4 regions of the Arthrobacter sp. SE2 genome follow, and region 3 is predicted to be linked to each of the others. Evidence: riboswitches for the same ligand, from Rfam matches in the RefSeq annotation. Region 3 holds a riboswitch; each other region holds the start of a gene.
What was found. A riboswitch is a leader RNA that binds a small molecule or an ion and turns the genes downstream of it on or off. The one in region 3 is predicted to bind thiamine pyrophosphate.
Positions count from the first base shown of each region.

Region 1: another riboswitch for thiamine pyrophosphate. It lies ahead of thiD (bifunctional hydroxymethylpyrimidine kinase/phosphomethylpyrimidine kinase); the one in region 3 lies ahead of thiO (glycine oxidase ThiO).
Region 2: another riboswitch for thiamine pyrophosphate. It lies ahead of thiC (phosphomethylpyrimidine synthase ThiC); the one in region 3 lies ahead of thiO (glycine oxidase ThiO).
Region 4: another riboswitch for thiamine pyrophosphate. It lies ahead of AC4CS3_RS18450 (ECF transporter S component); the one in region 3 lies ahead of thiO (glycine oxidase ThiO).

Region 1 covers NZ_JBZAYA010000010.1:99,469-104,912, forward strand. Annotated here, with positions in the region: gene obgE (GTPase ObgE) at 1-714, opposite strand, end outside; gene rpmA (50S ribosomal protein L27) at 859-1,122, opposite strand; gene rplU (50S ribosomal protein L21) at 1,184-1,492, opposite strand; gene thiD (bifunctional hydroxymethylpyrimidine kinase/phosphomethylpyrimidine kinase) at 1,911-3,431, opposite strand; TPP riboswitch at 3,423-3,519, opposite strand; gene AC4CS3_RS14995 (Rne/Rng family ribonuclease) at 3,664-5,444, opposite strand, start outside.
Region 2 covers NZ_JBZAYA010000001.1:17,542-22,985, forward strand. Annotated here, with positions in the region: gene AC4CS3_RS00115 (VOC family protein) at 1-798, opposite strand, end outside; gene AC4CS3_RS00120 (amidohydrolase family protein) at 877-1,971, opposite strand; TPP riboswitch at 2,064-2,171, shown strand; gene thiC (phosphomethylpyrimidine synthase ThiC) at 2,167-3,972, shown strand; gene AC4CS3_RS00130 (alpha/beta fold hydrolase) at 3,998-4,747, opposite strand; gene ffh (signal recognition particle protein) at 4,851-5,444, opposite strand, start outside.
Region 3 covers NZ_JBZAYA010000001.1:422,250-427,693, reverse strand. Annotated here, with positions in the region: gene AC4CS3_RS02090 (DEAD/DEAH box helicase) at 1-540, opposite strand, end outside; gene AC4CS3_RS02085 (RNB domain-containing ribonuclease) at 829-2,343, opposite strand; gene thiE (thiamine phosphate synthase) at 2,381-3,070, opposite strand; TPP riboswitch at 3,097-3,216, shown strand; gene thiO (glycine oxidase ThiO) at 3,208-4,512, shown strand; gene thiS (sulfur carrier protein ThiS) at 4,509-4,745, shown strand; gene AC4CS3_RS02065 (thiazole synthase) at 4,749-5,444, shown strand, end outside.
Region 4 covers NZ_JBZAYA010000015.1:63,473-68,916, forward strand. Annotated here, with positions in the region: gene AC4CS3_RS18445 (ABC transporter ATP-binding protein) at 1-1,541, opposite strand, end outside; gene AC4CS3_RS18450 (ECF transporter S component) at 1,541-2,170, opposite strand; TPP riboswitch at 2,245-2,381, opposite strand; gene AC4CS3_RS18455 (NUDIX hydrolase) at 2,595-3,341, shown strand; gene AC4CS3_RS18460 (DUF4235 domain-containing protein) at 3,393-3,653, shown strand; gene mnhG (monovalent cation/H(+) antiporter subunit G) at 3,650-4,120, opposite strand; gene AC4CS3_RS18470 (MrpF/PhaF family protein) at 4,110-4,388, opposite strand; gene AC4CS3_RS18475 (Na+/H+ antiporter subunit E) at 4,385-4,951, opposite strand; gene AC4CS3_RS18480 (Na+/H+ antiporter subunit D) at 4,948-5,444, opposite strand, start outside.

The DNA of each region.
Region 1 (5,444 bases), on a different contig from region 3:
GGCGCAACGCTCCACGTGGCGCAGGAAGTTGTGGCCCAGGCCCTTGCCCTCGCTCGCCCCTTCGATCAGCCCGGGAACGTCTGCAATGGTGAACCGGACCTCACCGGCCTGGACCACGCCAAGGTTGGGGATCAGGGTAGTGAACGGGTAGTCGGCGATCTTGGGCCGTGCAGCTGACATCGCCGCGACAAGGCTGGACTTGCCCGCGGAGGGGAAGCCGACCAGCGCGATGTCCGCGATGGACTTCAATTCCAGGACGATGTCGCTGGAGTCGCCTTCAGTGCCGAGGAGGGCGAAACCGGGAGCCCTGCGCTTCTGCGAAGACAGCGAAGAGTTACCAAGGCCGCCCAGGCCGCCTGCAGCGGCGATGAACTCGGTGCCTTCACCTACAAGGTCAGCAAGGACGACGCCGTCCTTGGTCTTCACCACGGTGCCGTCCGGTACGGGAAGCACGAGGGTTTCACCGTTCTTGCCGCCGCGCCAGTCACCCATGCCGGGGCCACCGTTGGTTGCGTGGCGGTGCGGTGCATGGTGGTAATCAAGCAAAGTGGTGGTCTGGGCATCAACGCGCAGGATGACGTCGCCGCCGTTACCGCCGTTACCGCCGTCGGGTCCGCCCAGGGGCTTGAACTTCTCGCGCTTAACAGAGACACAGCCGTGGCCGCCTGTTCCGCCGGATACGTGAAGTACTACCCGGTCTACGAAGGTCGCCACGTGTTTCTCCTCTAACTGGAAATTACTGCTTGAAGTGCGTGTTGCGGGCTGATGCGCCGCCGCCCGCACTAGTAAATTCTAGTGCGGTTAAAAAGACAGGTGGAGCGGGCCATACGGCCCGCTCCACCCGTTCAGAACGTGTTATTACTCTGCAGCTGCAGCAGCAACGATGTTCACTACGCGACGGCCGCGGCGAGTACCGAACTCAACCGCACCTGCCTGCAGGGCGAACAGGGTGTCGTCGCCACCGCGGCCGACACCGGCGCCCGGGTGGAAGTGGGTGCCGCGCTGGCGGACGATGATCTCGCCTGCGGAAACGACCTGGCCACCGAAGCGCTTTACGCCGAGGTACTGGGCGTTGGAGTCACGACCGTTGCGAGTGGAGCTCGCGCCTTTTTTATGTGCCATTTGAAATGCCTGCCTTTAAAATTCTGGGGAATCTGTTGAAAACCTGAACAGCAACCAGTGGTTACTTGATACCGGTGATCTTGATCTTGGTGAGTTCTTGACGGTGACCCTGGCGCTTCTTGTAGCCGGTCTTGTTCTTGAACTTCTGGATGACGATCTTCGGACCACGGAGGTCTTCGAGGATCTCAGCCGTAACCTTGACCTTGGCCAGATCCGCAGCAGCGGAGGTGACCTTGTCACCGTCCACCAGGAGCAGTGCGGGCAGCTCAAGGGTGCTGCCGGCTCCACCGGGGACGCGGTTCAGGGTTACGTAGTCTCCAACGGAAACCTTTTCTTGGCGGCCGCCTGCGCGGACAATCGCGTACACCACTTGGGCACTCACTTCTCTCGACGTTTATTACTAAATTTGCGTGCGGAACCCCGATCCGAAACGGGCCTGGTTCACGCTGTGCCTCAACGCCGTGGACTCCGGTACGGAATCCATGAGTCATCCCTCGAATAGTTCCAAATGAAAGGTCAGTTCCAAATGAAGGTTTCTAGGGGCATAACCCAAGTGTTGGCGTAAGCACCGAAGATCTAGATTACGCTAGTTTCGCCTTCGGCTGCAAATGAGGCCAGGTCCGGAGGCTGCCACGTGATGGCTGCCACAGACTGGCTATGCGCCACCCGGTACCGTGCCCGTCCACCTTACCCTGCCGGCGGGGAAAAGCTCGGATCCCCACTCCGACACGCTGCAGCGTCCGCCTGAACAGGCGCTTCATCCTGCGCTTCCGCGCCAGGAACCGGGATCAGCCGTGCAACCTTGGAGCATCGAAGAACGCCGTTTCATACCGGCAGGATTGGGTGAAAGCCTCCATCATCGCCGTGCGCTCCGTGGGTGTTGCGGCCTGCGCGGCGGCATCCGTGATGTCGATCGCCTTGCGGGTTGCCTCTGCGAACGCCTCGTCTGCGTAGGTGCGCAGCCAATCCGCGTAAGGGTGCTCGTCCGACGCTCCCGCCTGTATATAGCCAAGGTGGAGCTGCTGTCCCACTTCGGCGTACAACCAGTAGCAGGGAAGCACGGCAGCCAGCAGGACGGCATAGCTGCCCGACGCCGACGCGGCGAGCAAATGGTCCACGTAGGCCTTGGTGACTGGACCCAGTTCTCCGCTTACCTGGCGTCCGCTGAGCCAATTCCGGTGTAGCTCGGACTCGACTTCAAGGCACATCTGCGAGCCGCGGGCCCAGAACAGCTGTTCGGTTTCACTCGGGGCGAGGGCGCTTGCCCGTGCCAGGACCCTCGAATAGCCGTTGAGATAGATGGCATCCTGCGACAGGTAATAGCTGAACTGCGCTTCGCTGAGGCCGCCGGTTTGCAAGTGCTGGATGAAGTCCAGGCCATAAATGGCCGCAAGTTCCGTTTGGGCGGCGTCCCACATCCGGACGGCAAAGTCCCCCGGATGAAGGTCCTGCTGGAGCGCGTGGAAATGGTGGATCGGCCCATTGCCCTTCCCCACTTCCAGCACCTCAGACTGGGTCAGCGCCCCCCGAAGCCAGGGCTTGACTACGCGCAGGGCAGACTCCCAATCGCCGAGCCGTGCCTTGGCCGTCGCCATGGCCGACGACAGGGAACATCCCGTGCCATGGCTGTTGCGGGTCTCCACGCGTTGACCGGCGAATTCCACCACGTCCTGGCTCAGGACTCCTTCGGTGTTGACCAAGGCGTCGGGGCAGCCCTCTCCCTGCAGATGGCCGCCCTTCACCAGGACGGTGTTTCCGCAGGCTGCAGCCAGGCGTTTGCCTTGCTCCAACGCCGATGCCCAGTCAATGGCAACAGGCTCGCCAAGCAGCATGGCCAATTCAGGAAGGTTGGGGGTCACCAAGTCAGCGAGGGGCAGAAGTTCCCGCAGCGCGGTTTCAGCGGACTCCGCCAGGAGCCGGTCGCCACTGGTCGCGATCATCACCGGATCCAGCACGACGACGGCGGGGCGCGCCTCGCCGAGCCAGCGACGGACTTCGTGGATGACGGCCGCGTCCCCGAGCATGCCGATTTTGACAGCATCGACGGTGATGTCGTCGCTAACGGCATCCAATTGCTGGCGCAGGAATTCCACGGGAGGCACATGGACGGCAGTGACGCCCCGCGTGTTTTGTACCGTGAGCGCCGTAATCACGGCCATGCCATAGCCTCCGTTGGCCGCAATGCTTTTGAGGTCTGCCTGAATCCCGGCACCACCCGAAGGATCCGAGCCGGCAATGCTGAGGACCCTCGGGATAGCTCGCTGGATGGCCTTGAGCGGGTAGACGGCTGATTGCGCTGAAACAGTCATGCAAGACATCCCTTCGCCGGTGCTAACCGGACAGGTTCAACGGGTCTGGTCTCAGCCGGCTTGGTGCGCGGCACCCCGTGTCAGTCCCCTAGCTTAACCCGGATCACACCTCGCCCGCTGAAATCGCCCTATGCAACCGTGCTGACCGTCCGGTGAATCGGCCGGCAACGACGAAGCCCCGGCGGTTTCCACATGAGCGGAAAGGGCCGGGGCTTCGGACAGGGTACTGCGTTTAGAGCTCGGACTTGGGCACGCCGACTCCGAGGATGATCGGTTCCGCTGCCGCCGTCGACTTGGCTGGAGCAGCGTCCGTTGCCTTGGCCTCGTGCGCGGCCCCACCGGAGGCGGCCGCGGCAACCTCGTGGTGCTCAACGTTGGTGGCGTTGGCGGCACCCTGGGCCCGGCTGGCGCTGCGGTTGCGACGGCCTCGGCGTCCACGCGAACCCGCTTCCGGGGATTCTCCGCTTGCAACGGCCGCGGGGGTCCCTGCGGGCGCTTCCTCGGCCTCAGTTGCCGTCGTCGCAGTGTCGGGAGCTTCTCCGAGGCCCGCGAATGCCTGTGCCAACAGGTCCAGGCTCATGGCAGGTGCACCACTCGCTGGCTCCTCTTCGTGGTGGACGAAGGGCAACGCAACTTCCTCGCCGCCGAATCGCAGCACAGGCTTCGAACGTTCCTCGCCACTCGAAGCAGCGGCAGGAGCCTGGACCGGGGCCGCGGGGGCCTGGGCCGGGGCTGCTTCCGCTACCTGCCCCTCGGCGAGCAAATCCGCCGCGTGGTGGATCTCGTCGTCGTGCAGGTGGGCAGCGTGGGCTGCCGCCGCGATGGTGGCAAGGGCTGCGCGGGTGGCTGCCTGGCGGTTCGGATCGGTGGATTCCACGGTATGGACCGGCACAGGAGGGGTGATCGGGAGCTCGGCAGCTCCCTGACCCGTGCCCCTGCCGCGGCGACGCTTGCGCTGCTCGGGGCGGACGGTCGGCTGTGACTCCGTGCGCGGGTGGTGGTGTTCAGCGGCCACCACGTTGGCCCGACGGTGCTCCACAGGCTCGTCGTGCGTGACGATTCCGCGACCGGCGCACGTTTCGCACTGCTCGCCGAAGACCTCCAGCAGGCCAGTGCCCATGCGCTTGCGCGTCATCTGGACCAACCCAAGGGACGTCACTTCGGCGACCTGGTGCTTGGTGCGGTCCCGGCCGAGGCACTCGACCAAGCGGCGCAACACGAGATCGCGGTTGGATTCCAGGACCATGTCGATGAAGTCGATCACGATGATTCCGCCGATGTCGCGCAAGCGCAGCTGACGGACCACTTCCTCGGCAGCCTCAAGGTTGTTCTTGGTGACGGTTTCCTCGAGGTTGCCACCGCTGCCGGTGAACTTCCCCGTGTTGACGTCGACAACCGTCATGGCCTCGGTGCGGTCGATCACGAGCGAACCACCGGAGGGCAGGAAGACCTTGCGCTCCAATGCCTTGTGGATCTGTTCGTCCACGCGCCATGCCGAGAAGATGTCCTGATCCGAGGTCCACTTTTCGAGGCGTCCCACCAGGTCCGGCGCCACGTAGGTGACGTAGGCCTCGATGGTGTCCCAGGCTTCGTCGCCGGAGACGATGAGCTTGGAGAAGTCCTCGTTGAAGACGTCGCGGACCACCTTGATGGTCAGGTCCGGTTCGCCGTACAGCAGTTCCGGCGCCAGGATCTTGGTGGACGTGGACTGGCTTTCGATGCCTTCCCACTGGGCCCGCAGGCGGTTGATGTCGTGCGTCAGCTCTTCCTCGGAAGCACCCTCGGCGGCGGTGCGGACAATGACGCCCGCGTTCTCCGGGAGGCGGTCCTTGAGGATCTTCTTCAGGCGGTTGCGCTCGACGTCCGGCAGCTTGCGGGAGATACCGGTCATTGACCCGCCCGGTACGTACACAAGGTAGCGGCCTGGGAGCGAAATCTGGCTCGTCAGCCGTGCGCCCTTGTGACCCACGGGGTCCTTGGTGACCTGGACCAACACGGAATCGCCTGATTTCA
Region 2 (5,444 bases), 400 kb from region 3:
AATACCGGCAACCTTGAGGCGGTCCGCGAGCGCGCCGACGTCGTCTCCTGACGGCACCTCGATGACAACCTCGCCGAGGCCGAGTGTGTCCTTGCGCGGACCTGCACCGCGGCTGTTCCAGACGTTCATGGCCATGTGGTGGTGGTAGCCGCCCGCGGAGACAAACAACGCCTGCCCGTGCCACCCGGCGGTCTGTTCGAAGCCCAGGGTGTCGACGTAGAAATCATGGGCGGTCCGCACGTCGCCCACCTGGAGGTGGACATGCCCGACGCCGGCGCCCGCCTCATGCTGGCCCGCCACCGCGGCTTCGCTCAGGTATTGCTGGAGGTAGCGCTGCGGCGGGAGCGGCAGGCTGTCCATGACGACCGAACTGCCGTTCCACTCCCAGCCTTCGCGGGGTTTGTCGTAGTAGAGCTCAATGCCGTTGCCCTCAGGGTCGGTGAAGTAGAAGGCCTCGCTGACCAGGTGGTCCGCACTGCCGACGAAAGCGTGGGGCTCGTATTGCGCGGCCGAGGCAACAGTTGCGGCGAGCGAGGATTGGTCTTCGAACAGCAGAGCTGTGTGGAACAGTCCGGCCTCACCGCGACCCGGAATCTGGAGCCCGGAGGCCGGCGCGAGGTGCACCAACGGCTTGCCGAGCCTGCCGAAGTAGAGCCCGCCATCCTGTTCGGCGACCACGTCCAGCCCTAGCGCCCGCTGGTAGTAGTCGCCCATGAGCTTCATGTCCCCCACTTTGAGCATGACGGTACCCATGGTGAGTTCGGCAGGAAGGAGATCCTGGCTGGATGTGATGGTCATGTGAAACTCCCGGCTTTTTGTGGTGCCGCCCTTCGGCAACCTCTATCTATCTAAATTACTTGAAGCTTCAATTTATTCCTAATGCCCGGCGCTTCCTGAAATATGTCCCCTCAGCACGGTGCATTGCGGATTCAGCACCACCTCAAGGGACGCACGGGGATCGTTTGCGTAGAGCACGACGTCGGCACTGGCACCTTCGCTGATGCCGTCGGCACCCAGCCACTCGCGGGCGGACCAGCACGCGGCATCGAGGGCGGCGGCCGCCGGAAGGCCCGCGCGATGCAGTTCCAGGATTTCCTCGCCGATCCGGCCGTGCTTGATGACGCTGCCGGCGTCGGTCCCGGCGTACACCCGCACTCCGGCGTCGAATGCCTCGGCGACGCGTTCATGCCTGCGCTCCCACAGCCTGGTCATGTGGGCGGCGTATCGCGGGAACTTCGCTTCCGCCTGCTTCGCGATGTCCGGAAAGGTCGCAATGTTGATGAGGGTGGGGACAATCGGCACATCCTGGTCCAGCAGCCGGGGAATATGGTGCGGCAGGAGGCCGGTGGCGTGCTCGATGCAGTCGATGCCGGCGTCGAGCATGTCGTCGATAGTCCCTTCGGCGAAGCAATGGGCAGTCACCCTGGCTCCCTCGGCATGTGCTGCCGCGACCGCGTCCTTGACGATGGCGGCCGGAAAGGACGGGCCGAGATCCCCGGCGGAACGGTCGATCCAGTCCCCGACGATCTTGACCCAGCCATCTCCGGACCGCGCCTGTTTGCGCACCGCCTCCACCAGATCCTCCGGCTCGACTTCTTCGGCCAGTCCGGGGATGTACCGGCGTTGCCTGGCAATGTGCCTGCCTGCGCGGATGATCCTGGGCATGTCCGTCCGGCGCTGCAGCCAGCGCGTGTCGCTTGCGGATCCGGCGTCGCGGATCAAGAGCGTTCCGGCGTTCCGGTCCGCCGTCGCCTGCAGGCGCGCAGTCTCGTCGTCGACGGCCCCGCCCTTGCCCAAGCCAACATGGCAGTGCGCGTCGACAAGGCCGGGCAGCACCCATCCGGCCAGGACGACGTCCGGTGCGGCAGCAGGCCGCAGAAAGGTCAGCCGTCCGTCGACCGACCAGAGGCCACGCCGTTCCTCCTCCGGCCCGGTGAGCACGGTGCCGCTGAACTCGATGATTTCCGCCATGATTCCACCCTAGACTCCGACGCCGTCGCCGGCCCCGTCACATCTGTCCTGGTCACATCTGTCTCAGGAGCTCTCTGCTGTGGTAGCTTCGTCTACGACCACACGGGGGCCCTTGCAAGGGCTGAGATCAGGCTGACGCAGCCTGCGACCGTTGAACCTGTCCGGGTAATGCCGGCGAAGGAAGTGAGTAATCCTTTGAGCACCAAAGAAGCACAGCTGAGCCCTATCCAAAACGGATCGGCCCAAGAGGTGACACAATCCCTCAAGTCGCATTCCCTCGCGTTCCTGGAGGATGCCGGGACGGGAATCCGGGTTCCGGTGACTGAAATCGCCCTGGAGCCGTCCCCCAACGGCGAGGCCAACACGCCTTTCCAGGTGTACCGCACCGCAGGGCCAGGGAGCGATCCCGTGGTCGGCCTCGAGCCGTTCCGCAGCGAGTGGATCGAAGCCCGCTGCGACACTGAGGCCTACAGCGGCCGCGAACGGAACCTGCTCGACGACGGCAAGTCGGCCGTACGCCGCGGCGCCGCCTCAGCGGAGTGGAAGGGTGCACAGCCGGTGCCCCGCCGCGCCGTCGACGGCAAGACCGTGACGCAGATGCACTACGCCAAGCAGGGCATCGTGACGCCCGAAATGCAGTTCGTGGCACTTCGCGAAAACTGCGATGTGGAACTCGTCCGCAGCGAGGTCGCGGCCGGCCGGGCCATCATCCCCAAGAACATCAACCACCCCGAATCCGAGCCGATGATCATCGGCAAGGCGTTCCTCGTGAAGATCAACGCCAATATCGGCAACTCGGCCGTCACCAGCTCCATCGCCGAAGAGGTGGACAAGTTGCAGTGGGCCACGCAATGGGGCGCCGACACCGTGATGGACCTGTCCACGGGTGACGACATCCACACCACCCGAGAATGGATCATCCGCAACTCCCCCGTGCCGATCGGTACCGTGCCTATTTACCAGGCCCTCGAGAAGGTCAACGGTGAAGCCAACAAGCTCAATTGGGAGATCTTCCGCGACACTGTCATTGAACAATGCGAGCAGGGCGTGGACTACATGACCATCCACGCCGGCGTGTTGCTGCGGTACGTGCCACTCACCGCGAACCGCGTGACGGGCATCGTTTCCCGTGGCGGCTCCATCATGGCCGGCTGGTGCCTGGCGCACCACGAGGAAAACTTCCTCTACACCCACTTCGACGAACTCTGCGAAATCTTCGCCAAGTACGACGTCGCGTTCTCGCTGGGTGATGGACTGCGCCCGGGCGCGACGGCGGACGCCAACGACGCCGCGCAGTTCGCCGAGCTGGACACCTTGGCGGAGCTCACGAAGCGTGCGTGGAAGTTCGACGTACAGGTCATGGTCGAGGGCCCTGGACACATCCCGTTCCACCTCGTCCGCGAGAACGTCGAGCGGCAGCAGGAGCTGTGCGACGGCGCACCGTTCTACACCCTCGGCCCGCTCGTGACCGACGTTGCTCCGGGCTATGACCACATCACCTCGGCTATCGGCGCCACGGAGATCGCGCGCTACGGAACCGCGATGCTCTGCTACGTCACCCCGAAGGAACACCTGGGCCTGCCAAACAAGGACGACGTCAAGACTGGCGTGATCACCTACAAGATCGCGGCCCACGCAGCTGACCTTGCGAAGGGACACCCGGGCGCCCACGAACGCGACGATGCCCTGTCCAAGGCCCGCTTCGAGTTCCGCTGGCGTGACCAGTTCGCGCTGTCATTGGATCCGGTCACAGCCGAAGCGTTCCACGACGAGACTCTCCCGGCGGAACCGGCCAAGACTGCGCATTTCTGCTCCATGTGCGGACCGAAATTCTGCTCCATGCGCATCAGCCAGGACATCCGCGACGAATACGGCTCGGCGGATTCCCAGGCGGCCATCGCGGAAATGTACAGCGGGATGCGCGAAAAGAGCGAGGAGTTCCTGGCATCCGGCGGCAAGGTCTACTTGCCCGAGCTCGAGGTTCCCGCAGGAAAACGTTGAGCGAACGTCGGGAAGCCTGAACTGATCAGGAAGCTTGCACTGATCCGGCGCGGCTGACATCCGCGATGAAGGACCGGATCATCCGGTCTCCTTCAACTGAATCATGAGGCCGGTGTCCTCCAGCCGCAACGCGGTGGAGGGCACCGGTTTCCTGCAAGTAGCCGGCGATCTCTTCGTAAAGGGGTTCCCAACCACCGGTCAGGACAAGCGTGGGGACGCCGGGCACGATGTGCAGGGGCGCTTCCCACGGCGGGGCCTGGAGCCGCAGGCGTCGAGCGGTACGACGGGCCTCCGGGGTACTGAGAACGGCCGCCTCGGAAGAAAAGGCCCTGCGGACGAATTCGCGTTGATAATCGTCATCGCTGAGTTCGTGCCGGATCCGGAACAACGGCTCCATGAGTGCCCGGTAAGCCGCGGTGGCGGGCAACTCAGCCGTCAATGAAAGACAAGCCGGTTCCACCAGCACGAGGGACCGGACCAGGTCCGGCCGCTCCACCGCGGCCAACATGGCTGAAATCGCGCCTTGGGAGTGCGCTACGATATGGCCTCCACGTGCGGGGCCGGAACCTGACGCGGCCTCCCGCCCTCCGAGGCACTCCAGGATAATGTCCACGTCGGCGCCAACATCGGATTCCAAAGGCTCGGCCTGCGCATCAAAGCCGTGGCGTTTCAGGAACAGTGCATCGTACGCCAGCGCCATGCCGTGCTGTTTCGGCCACGCGGCAGCGCCGAATGTGCCTGCTCCATGGACGAACACAACGCGCTGCTTTTGCATCCCCCCAGCCTATGGCACGGGGCTGACAAGCCAACTCACTGGCAGTTAATGCCGTTCTGAGCCATCAAAACGACACCTATTGCCAGCTAGTTGGGTGAGACGGCTACTTGCCTCCGAGGAACTTGTCGAAGCCCTTGGGGAGGTTCAGCTGCGAGGGATCGAAGTCGCCGCCAGCTTGGCCGAATGCCGCGCCCGTGGGAACGGCTTTCGCCCGCTTGTTCTCGGCGTCGCGCAGTTCCTGGGCCGCCTTCGCGGGGTTTCCGGAACGGGCCTTCTTCTTGGGCGCGTTCTTGCTCGCCTTGCGGGAACCGCCACCGAGTCCGGGCATGCCAGGCATCCCGGGCATTCCGCCGCCCTGGGCCAGCTTCTTCATCATCTTCTGGGCCTGCGCGAAACGCTCCAGGAGGCCGTTGACCTCGGAGACGTGGACACCGGAACCACGGGCGATGCGGGCACGACGGGAACCGTTGATGATCTTCGGAGCCAAACGCTCATGCGGGGTCATGGAGCGGACAATTGCCTCCACGCGATCGATTTCACGCTCGTCGAACTGCTCCAGCTGCTGGCGGATGTTCTGCGCACCCGGCATCATCATGAGCATCTTCTTCATGGAGCCCATGTTGCGGATCTGCTGCATCTGGGCGAGGAAGTCGTCCAGGGTGAAGTCTTCCTGGTCGGCGAACTTCTTCGCCATCCG
Region 3 (5,444 bases):
CTGCTTGTAGAGGTCGATCAGACGGCCGGGAGTGCCGACAACAACCTCGACGCCCTTTTGCAGGGCTTCGATCTGGGGCTCGTATGCGCGGCCGCCATAGATGGTGGCGATGCGGGCGTTGCGCTTCCGGGACGCCGTCTGGAGATCGTTGGCCACCTGAACGGCGAGTTCGCGGGTAGGAACAATCACGAGGGCCTGGGGTGCACCCGGGACAGCGAGCTTGTCGTGCCCGGCGTCGTCCGGTCCGACGACGCGCTGCAGTGCCGGAATGCCGAATCCGAGAGTCTTGCCGGTACCGGTCTTGGCCTGGCCGATGATGTCGTGACCGCCTAGGGCGACCGGGAGCGTCATGGACTGGATGGGGAACGGGTGGGTGATTCCGGCGTCGGCGAGGGATTCAACGATGTCGGCGCGGACGTTGTAGTCGGCGAAGGTCTTTTCTGCGATCTCGTGGGGTGTTTCGTCCGAGGAAATGGTTTCCTCGGGTTCGATCGTTTCGGTTCCGTCGGTCAGAACTTCATGGGTGTGCAATTCACTCACAGTGGAGTTTTCCTTATTCATTTGGGCTGCGCTGCGTGCTCAACGGTTGTGGCAGGGCCGTTCCGGAGCACGGATGGGCGCAAGCAAATCCAGTGGAAGCCGATCGCGGGCTATCTAAATACTGGCACTGGGGACCAGTTGGTGTATCTCAAGATCGCGTAGGGGCGGGCTTGTTGATGTCAAAAAATTAACTGAATCAACGACCGGGCATCCATTACTACTCACCCAGTCTAGCGTCTGGGCGCGATAATCCCCGGATCCCGGTCCCGGGCCTGCGAACGGATGGCGCTACGGGATCAGTTCGAAGGTGATCTGGCGGGTGGCAATGTCCGCGTCAAGCAGTTTCACGCGGACCTTCGTGCCCGACTCCATTTCGCCGTCGCAACGAGCGGTGACCGCCGGCTCGGCGATCTGGACGATGCCGTAGGGGCCGTGCGGGGCTCCGTTCCCATTGCCATTACCGTTGTTGCCATTGGCGCTGTTCCCGTTGCCGTTTCCGTTGTTCTTGGCGGGCTTCGATCCGGAAATCACTACGGCGTCGAATTCCTGTCCGATGTGGTTCACCAGGAGCGCTGCCTCCACCGTGTCCAAGGCCAGGCGTTCCATTTTGGCGGCAAGCTGGTCGGAAGACGCCATGATCACCGGCAGGGTCGGCAAAGCATTCCGGGCCCATGCAGGGATCTCTGTTCCATTACTCAGTGCTTCGCAGATGACCAGCACAAAACGATCGACAAGCCGGCGCAACGGCGCGGTGGTGTGGGCATAGGGTGCCCCGATGGCTGACTGCATGACGCTGCCCGGTACCTCGCCGTCGAAGGGCGTGTAGCCGGCACCACGGAAAAGCAGCCCCGCTGAATGGAGGATGGCCAGTTGCCGGGGGTCCTTGGCGTCGAGGGTCCGCAGGTACGCTCCATAGTTCGTCCCCTCGGTCCAGGGCTTGCCGAGCGCCCCCGTTTGCCGTTTGAAATGGAGCAGCGAGCGCTCATCGGGGGCCGGCATGGTGCGCAAAATCCCCACTTTGCCGTCGAGCATCAGCTGGGCGGCGGCCATCCCGGTCATGAGCGAAATCTGGGCGTTCCAGTCCTCAACCGGCAGCGAGGGAGCTGCGACGATCCTGTACCCCCCGCCGTCGGGCAGTTGGACGATTTCCTGCTCAGGCATGTTCAGGCTTGCTCCGCCGCGGCGGCGTTCGAGTTCCACCCGCTTGAGCCCGACCTCCTTGAGCAGCTGCAGGACGGGATCAGCCGTTCCGGAATCGATCTCCGCCTGCACGCCCTTGTAGCTGAGCTTGGCGCGGCTCCGTACGCTTGCCCGACGGACGGAGACGGTGCGGAAGTCCGCCTCGGCATCGAGTTCGAAGTCCCACACGAACGCGCCGCACGTCTGGCCGGCCAGCAGGCTTCCGGCATGCTCGCTGATGATCTCGGGGTGCAGCGGGATGCGGCCATCCGGGGCATAGTACGTTTGCCCGCGGTGGCGGGTCTCGGCGTCGAGCGCTCCTCCCGGGGGCACAAAGGAGGGCACATCGGAGATGGCGTAGAGAACCCTGTAACCATCCCCGGACCTGTCAATGAAGAGAGCCTGGTCGAGATCCGTGGAGGAGGCCGGGTCGATCGTGATGAAAGGAACGTCCGTGAGATCCTGCGCCGGCAGCGTGTGTCCGGAAACCGCGGTTTCAGCGTCGCGCAGCGCTTCAATGGGATAACCTGCGGGCAGCTCGAGTTCAGTCCGAAGCGCCGCCAGCGCTTCCGCGAGGTGGTTCGACGTTTCACTGACATTCGGGGCTAACCGCTGATGTGACACGAAAATCAGGGTAACTCCAAAATCTTCCGGCGTCTCGCTAGGCCGCCGCTGCGTCCAGGGCAGCCAGGAGCGCCTGGGCAGCTGCCGTCGGATCCTGCGCTTCGGTGATTGCGCGCACCACCACGATGCGGCTGGCGCCGGCCCTAACTACCTCTTCCACGTTGCCGAGATCGATCCCGCCGATCGCAAACCAGGGGAGCACGACGCCCCCGACGGTCTCTTCGTCTGCCTGCTTCACCGCGTTGGCAGCGTACTTCACCAGATCGAGCCCGACGGCGGAGCGTCCCGGCTTCGTGGGGGTGGCCCACACCGGCCCGACGCAGAAGTAGTCCAGGCCGCTGCGGCCAGGCGACGCGGCGATGGCGGCGTCAATCTGTTCCGGCGTGTGCGTGGAGAGGCCGATGATGGTGGGGTCGTGGAGCAATTTCCGGGCAGAGCGCAGCGGAATGTCCTTTTGGCCGATATGGAACACCGGTGCGCCGGAGAGGGATGCTACGTCCGCGCGGTCGTTGACTGCCCAGAGACGGCCGTGACGATGGGCCACGGATTGCAGGATCTCCAGGAGTTCGAGTTCTTCCGCCGCTTCAATCGACTTGTCACGCAGCTGGATGATGTCCACGCCGCCCTCGAATGCGGCATCGACAAACTGCTCAAAATCACCCTGTTCCTTGCGGGCGTCGGTGCAAAGGTAAAGGCGGGCGGTGGTGTGGACATCGTGCTGGGTCATGGAAACAGAGTAGTTCCTCTAAACTGGGCTGGTACCGCGGGAGCCGCGGCGGCAGTCACAATCGCCGCGCGGCTGAGAGGGCTTCAGCGCCGACCGCTTGACCTGATCCGGCTAGTACCGGCGTAGGGAAGGACTCCATGAACGAAGTAAACGCCCAGCACGAACCCCTGCGCGCGGATGTCGCGGTGATCGGGGGCGGTGTCATTGGCCTCGGCATCGCGTGGGAAGCCCGCAGATCCGGCCGTTCGGTTGCCCTCATCGATCCCGCACCAGCCAGCGGCGCTACGTTCGCGGCGGCGGGAATGCTGGCGCCGGTCAGCGAATTGCACTACCAGGAAGAGGACCTCCTGGAGCTAATGCTCGAATCGTCGGCGTTGTGGCCGGACTTCGAACGCAATGTGACCGGCTCGAGCATCGGCCGCAGCACGGGTTACCGTACGACGCCGACGCTCGCCGTCGGCGCGGACGCTGCGGACCGCCGGGCGCTCGCCGATCTCCGGGATGTCCAGCTGGCCAACGGCCTGGTGGTGGAATCCGTGCGGTTGCGCGAGGCGCGGGAGCGTGAGCCGCTTCTGAGCCCGCAGATTTCCTGCGCCTTCGACATCCCGGGCGACCACCAAGTGGATCCACGCCGGCTTTCGGCCGCGATTCTGGGTGCGCTGGCAGACCACCAGTCCGGCAATTCCAGCTGGATTCCGGGGGCCGATGACGGTTTTGCGGTCCACGACACTGCAGCGGGCCTCCTGTGGGAGGACGGGCGCGTCGTCGGGGCCGTGCTCGGCTCAGGAATCGAAGTGCTCGCCACGGAAACAGTGGTAGCCAACGGACTGGATGCCGCCCGCTTGAGCGGCCTGCCGGATGGATTGTCACTCCCGTTGCGTCCGGTGTATGGCGACATACTGCGGTTGCGCGTCCCGGCGCACCTGCAACCCCTGGTCACCGCCACGGTCCGGGGAATGGTGCGCGGAGTGCCCGTCTATATCGTGCCCCGCGACGACGGGACGGTGGTGATCGGCGCGACGCAACGTGAAGACGGCTTGTCGGCGTCCGGGGGATCGGCCAACCCGGTGTCAGCCGGTGGCGTGTACCAATTGCTCCGCGACGCCCAGGTACTTGTCCCGGCTGTGGCCGAACTGGAACTTCTGGAAGCAACTGCCCGAGCGCGCCCGGGCACTCCGGACAATGCACCGCTGCTGGGCCGCGTGGAAGGGCGCGAAAGAACCGTGCCCGGCCTCATCGTGGCCAGCGGCTTCTTCCGCCACGGCGTACTCCTCACTCCGGCAGCGGCGAAGATCTGCGTCGGACTCATGGACGGCACCGCGGATCCCCGGTGGAACAAATTCCGCCCGGACCGCTTCTCCCACCAGCTCTCAGCGGCACGGGCCTCAACAGACGGCCCATTGGCCGGTACCTCATATCCCCTTCCGAAGGACCACGCATGAACATCAAATTGAACGGCGCAGACCACACACTGAGCGACGACGCGTCTGTCACCACCCTCGTCAGCCACGTCACCGGACGTGTTGTGGACTCCAGCGGCCAGACGGCTGACGGACGCAAGATCGGCGTCGCCGTCGCACGCAATTCCGAAGTGGTCCCGCGCAGCCAGTGGGCTGCCACCGCGCTCGCAGAGGGCGACGAACTCGAAATCGTTACCGCAGTACAGGGAGGCTGAACCATGACCACAGCAAGCACACACGAAGCAAGCACCCGAACCGACGCCCTGGTGATCGATGGTGTCGAATTCGGCTCGCGCCTCATCATGGGCACCGGCGGAGCCCCGAGCCTGGACGGACTGGGGGCGGCGTTGCTGGCCTCCGGCACCGAACTCACCACCGTTGCCATGCGGAGGTACTCGCCGACCGAAACAGGTTCGCTCTTCCAGTTGCTCGTGGACCATGGCATCCGTGTCTTGCCCAACACGGCCGGCTGTTTTACCGCCAAGGACGCTGTCATGACAGCCGAGCTTGCCCGGGAGGCGCTGGAAACGGATTGGGTGAAGCTCGAGGTCATCGCCGACGAACAGACGCTGCTGCCTGACGCAGTGGAGCTCGTGGACGCAACGGAGAAGCTGGTGGACCGCGGCTTCAAGGTCTTCGCCTACACCAACGACGACCCCGTGCTGGCGCTTCGATTGGAAAACCTTGGAGCCGCAGCGGTGATGCCCTTGGGCGCGCCTATCGGCACCGGCCTGGGCATCCTGAATCCCCACAACATCGAACTCATTGTGTCCCGGGCTTCTGTGCCGGTAGTACTCGACGCCGGCATCGGAACCGCGTCCGACGCCGCACTCGCCATGGAGCTCGGTTGCGACGCAGTGCTGCTGGCAACCGCGGTGACCCGGGCCCAGAACCCGGTGCAGATGGGTGAAGCC
Region 4 (5,444 bases), on a different contig from region 3:
CTGAACTCCTGGTCATGGGTCACGGAAACCACGGAGGTGCCGGCGTCGAGCAGTTCGGACAGGAACGACGCAAGCTCGGCCCAAGTGTTAGCGTCCTGGCCGAAGGTGGGTTCGTCCAGCACCAGGACGCGGGGGTGTGCGGCGAGCACCGTGGCCACGGACAGCCGTCGCTTTTCGCCCCCGGAGAGCGTGTACGGATTGGCGTCCACGAGATGCCCCAGGCGCAGCCTCTCCAGCAATTCGTCCACGCGCTCCTCGCCATGGCCAAGGTGCTTGGGGCCGAACATGAGCTCGTCGAGCACGCGGCCGGTGACGAACTGGTGCTCGGGCTCTTGGAACACGGTCCCGATCCGCGAGATCAGCTGCTGGGCCTTCCACTTGAACGGGTCATTACCGGCGCCGTCGCTGAGCCCGACGGCGGCAGTCACCGTGCCGGACACCGGCGCCAACAAGCCCGCGAGGGTCAACGCGAAGGTCGATTTTCCGGCGCCGTTGGGACCGGTGATGGTCAGGGCCTGCCCGGCGAGCACTTCGGCGTCGAGTCCGGACTGCACAGGAAGGGGCGGGATGGTTTTGAACCCGCGGCGCCGTGGCCGTTCGCGGGACACCGCGAGCTCCTGCGTGGCGAGCAGCAGCTCTCCGGCCCCTGCTCCGGGGCCGGCCCCCGAGCCAGAGCCTGTTCCTGAACGTGGCCGGGTGGCCGGCACGTACCCGGGCACCCACACGCCCGCAGCAATGAGCATGTCCCTTGCTTGCACCAACACGGTGTCCGGATCGCCGTCCAGGAGCACCGCCGGCGTCGACCCTCCCGTGGAGGAGGAGCTGCCCGGCTGCAGCACCACGATTCGGTCCACGAGGTCTTTCCAGACGGAGACCCGGTGTTCCACCACCACCAAGGTAGCGCCGGTCTTGTCCAGGCAGCGGCCCACGGCATCGCGCACTTCCAAGACGCCGGCCGGGTCAAGGTTGGCGGTCGGCTCGTCCAGGAGGATCAAGCCGGGCCGCATCGCCAGGATGCCGGCCAGTGCAAGGCGTTGCTTCTGCCCACCCGAGAGGGCCGACGTCGGGTGGTCGAGCGCGAAGTTGCCGCTGGCACTGCCACCGGCACTACGCAGGAGCCCGACGTCGTCGAGCGCTTCATGGACGCGTTTCCAGATCTCTTCCCGTGGCACGCAAAGGTTCTCGGCGCCGAACGCTACGTCATCGCCCAGCCGGGAAAGCACCACCTGGGTTTCGGGGTCCTGTTGCATGAGTCCGGCACGGCCCCGCTGGGCCTTCGGCGAAACGCCGTCCACGAGCAGCGAGCCCGTCTCGTCGGCGTCGTCACCTTCCTCGCCCAACACGCCCGCCAGGGCATGCAGGAGCGTCGACTTGCCCGCGCCCGAGGGGCCGAGCAGGAGGACACGCTCCCCTGGACGGATGTCCAGGTCCAGGGCGTGGATGGCCTGCGTGGTGCGGCCAGCGTGCCGCCAGCCCCAGCCTTGCGCGGAAATGGCGGCGGGTCGCACCACAGCAGGGGTGCCGGAATCAGGACTGGGCATCAGGAAAAGACGGGCTCCGAGGCGGCCTTGCGGGACGCGAACGCGCTCAGGACACCAGTCTTGGCCAGGCCGCGGGTCGCGATCCAGGACAGGGCTCCGGCAATGACGGCACCGGAGATCGTGCAGAACACGATGTACGCGAGCTTGTCGACCGGTTCGTAGGCGATGTTCCAGCCCCACGGCAGGAAGGAGTCGTTCAAACCGCAGAACAGGCCCGCGCCGGCACCGGCCAGCAGGGACACCGGCAGGTTGAACTTCTTGTACATGAAGGCCAGGAAGATGAGTTCCGCGCCGAGACCCTGGAGCACGCCCGAGATCAGGACCGTGGTGCCGTACTGCGAACCCATGATGAGCTCGCTGGTGGCGGCCACCGTCTCGCAGAAAATTGCCGCACCGGGCTTGCGGACGATGAGCATGCCCAGGACTGCCGGGATCATCCAGCCGCCGGCGATCAGGCCGCTCAGCGGCGGGTAGCCGGCGGACATCGGCGTTGCAACCAGAGCCATCTGGTCCCATGCCCAGAAGATCACGCCACCGGCGATCGAGATCAGTGCCGCCACGACGATGTCCACGACGCGCCAGTTGTAACCAGGCTTGGTGAGGCCCGGCCTTGCAGAAATACCAGTCATTTTGTCCTCCTGAGGAACAGGAGGGGAAAGTGTTTCCGGTTGCCTGCGAGCGGTTTCCGCCGCCCCGGTCCGGACACTATGAGAACTCGACTCCCTTGCGCCGGTACTAGCCGGATCAGGTTCGAGGGTCTGCGGCTGTCCGCACTCTCAGCGCCCGTCATCCGTGCCGCATTGCTGCGAGCCCGACGGCGGCGCTCCCCTGTCGTTATCAATCCACCCTTTTGGGCGTGGTTCAGTTTACACCTTGGCGGGGTTGCGGGCGCTGTGCTGGCCTACGCGGAACGGTCACAAACATGTGGGACGACGGATTCTGCTGGATCACTCGCCGGCCGGGCGCGGGCAGGGTCCGGAATGGCGCGGGCGGGCGCAGAAGCTGGGAGAATGATCCAGCAGAATGTGACGCAGCGCGGGCAAAGGAGCGGTCTTGGCAGGCATTGGCGAAGCGAACAGCACTACGGTGGCCGAACCTAGGCTCGCCGCGAGCGTGATCCTGGTCCGCGAGGCCCCCGTACACACGGTTCAGTCAGACCCGGAGGTTCCGGCGGATGCCGGGCGCGGCCTGGAGGTGTTCGTGCAGCACCGCGTGACCACGATGGATTTCGCCGCGGGCATGGTCGTCTTCCCCGGGGGACGAGTGGACCAGACGGACAGCTCCGGCTGGGACTTCGAGGACGACGTCGTCGAGCGGCACGCCGACGCCTGGCGCCGGAGCAGCATCGGCGTCGAGCCCGCTTCGGCCCGGTTCAACGCCGGCCGGGTGCTGGCGGCTGCACAGCGCGAGGTGTTCGAAGAGGCCGGGCTGAAGCTCGACGCCGCCACCCTCCGCCCGTGGGCCAACTGGGTCACCCCGGCAGACCAGCCCAAGCGCTTCGACACATACTTCTACCTTGCCTGCCCGCTTTCCGGTGCCGAGCCAAGGCACCAAACCACGGAAGCGTCATCGTCCTTGTGGATGCCGGTCCGCGGGATCCTGGATGCCGAAGCCGCCGGAACCCTCAAGCTCATGCCGCCCACGTTGGCGCTGCTGGACGAGCTCCTCGCCCTCGGCACGGTGGAAGCGATACTGGCCGAGGACCGTGACATCGTGCCCGTCCGTCCAAAGCCTGGAGCCATGGATGAGTTCTTCCGGCTGAGGCGCCAATCCCCAACCGTTGCTCCGGAACTGCCCTGAAGTGGGGTTAGGCTGGGGACGGTCCTGTTTCCTCCCGCAAGGAGTCCCGGAATGAACCTCCTCATCAAGCTGCTCGGCACTGGCGTCAGCATCGGCGCAGGCTTTGTCGGCACCAAGCTCGTCAATGCGCTGTGGGAAAAGTCCACCGGCAAGAAGCCCCCCAAGGGTCACGACGACATGGAGGCAAGCCTGCGCTCGGCACTGACCTTCGCGCTGATTTCGGCGACCGTCAGCGCAGTCATCCAGGTTTTCGCCAGCCGCAGTACCCAGCGCGCCATCTCGCGTTTCTCGAAAACGCAGGACATCGTCTAGGCTGACGGCCCGCCGTCCCGGCCGTTCGCAGCTGAGCTCCCACCGTTCCCGGTGTGGGACATTCCCGGTTCCGTTTCCTGAGCTTTCTCCGCTGCCCGTTGACCGGCAGCCCGCAGCACCACGGCCTCGAGTTCGTCTATGCTCAGCAACTCGCGGTGGAGGTGCTTGGTCCGGTAGCCTGCGCGGCCCACCATGTGTGCGGATACAGGCACTGTCAGCAGCTGGAAGATCCAGGCCACCGCCAGGATCGGCCAAACCCACCATTCGCGCATCTGCAGCCCGATGGCTGCCAAGACAAGGAACAACCCCAGCACTTGCGGCTTGGTAGCCGCGTGCATGCGGCTCATGAGGTCCGGGAAACGCAGCAGGCCGATTGCCGCGCCCAATGACATGAGCGCACCAGCAATCAGCAACACTGCGGTGACGGCATCGATCACGCCGTCAACTCCGGTGGCATTAGGAGTCATTGACCTGTCCCCTTCGGTCGGCCACGAAACGGGCCACCGTCACCGAGCCAACGAACCCGATCAGCGTCAGTGCGACGAGCAGCACGAGGTTGTTGAGGTGCCTGTTGACGGCCATGTCGATGGCCAGCGCGGCGCCCAGTATTGCGAGCAGCACGTCCGAGGCGAGCACCCGGTCCAGCAGGGACGGCCCGACGGCGATCCGGTAGATCGCGCCTGCCGCCGCGAGGCTAAGAATCACCGCCGTGACGATCAGCACGATGTCTTTCATGAGCGAACTCCCCTCGTTGCAGGCCAGCCTTCGGCCTGGAGTGCGTCCATTTCCGCTCGGGTACCCATGATCCGGATCAGCGAGGCCTCCGTGTCCTGGACTTCCTTGCGGAGCTTGGCGGTGTCCACATCGTTGCGGACATTGAGCCCGTGGATATAGAGCGTGGACGTGGAGCGATCCACCTCCACCACCAAGGACCCCGGAATCAGCGAAATCACGTGGCCTGTGGCGGTCACCATGAGGTCGGAATGGCTACGCAGGGGAACCGCGACCACGGCATTGGTTACCGAAGGCCCCCGGAATACCGCCAGGTACATGACTTGGAAGCTCGCGGCCACCACTTTGGCTATGAACACGGCGGCGAAAGGAATGGCGCGCAGCACGTTGAAACGCCCGCTGAGCTCCACGGGAGGCAAGTAGAAGACCCTGGCTACCACCACTGCGATCAGCGCACCGAACACCAAGTTGCCCGGGCTGAAGTCCCGCCAAAGCGCACCCCAGACGACCACGAGCCAGACCAGCAGGGGCAACTCGGTGCGGAACGAAATCCGCTTGCGGCTCACTTGCCACCTCCCTGCACCGGCGCAGCGATCTCCGGAACCTTGGCGTTCCCGCCGAGCACGGAATGGATGTACGCCGTACGGTCCAGCATCTGTTCCGCGGAGTTCCCGGCCAATTGGAACAACGGACCCGCGAAAACGGTCAGCGCCACGCCGAAGACCACCAGCGCGGCCGTTGGCCCCACCATCGTCCGCGGAAGCAGGCCGACGGCTGCCGTGTCCTTGAGGACGGCGGCCGGGTACTCAGCGTCCTCGGGCTTCCGCCAGAATGCGCGGTTCCAGACGCGGGCAATCCCCAGCAAGGTCAACAGGCTGGTGACTACGCCGCCCACCACCAAGGTAATGGCCAGGGGTGTACCGAGGGCGATGCCTGCCTGCAGGAGTCCGAGCTTCCCCAGGAACCCTGAGAAGGGCGGGATTCCCGCGAGGTTCATAGCTGGAATGAAGAACAAGAGCGCGAGGAGCGGAGACAGCTTGGCGAGCCCACCCAGCCTGT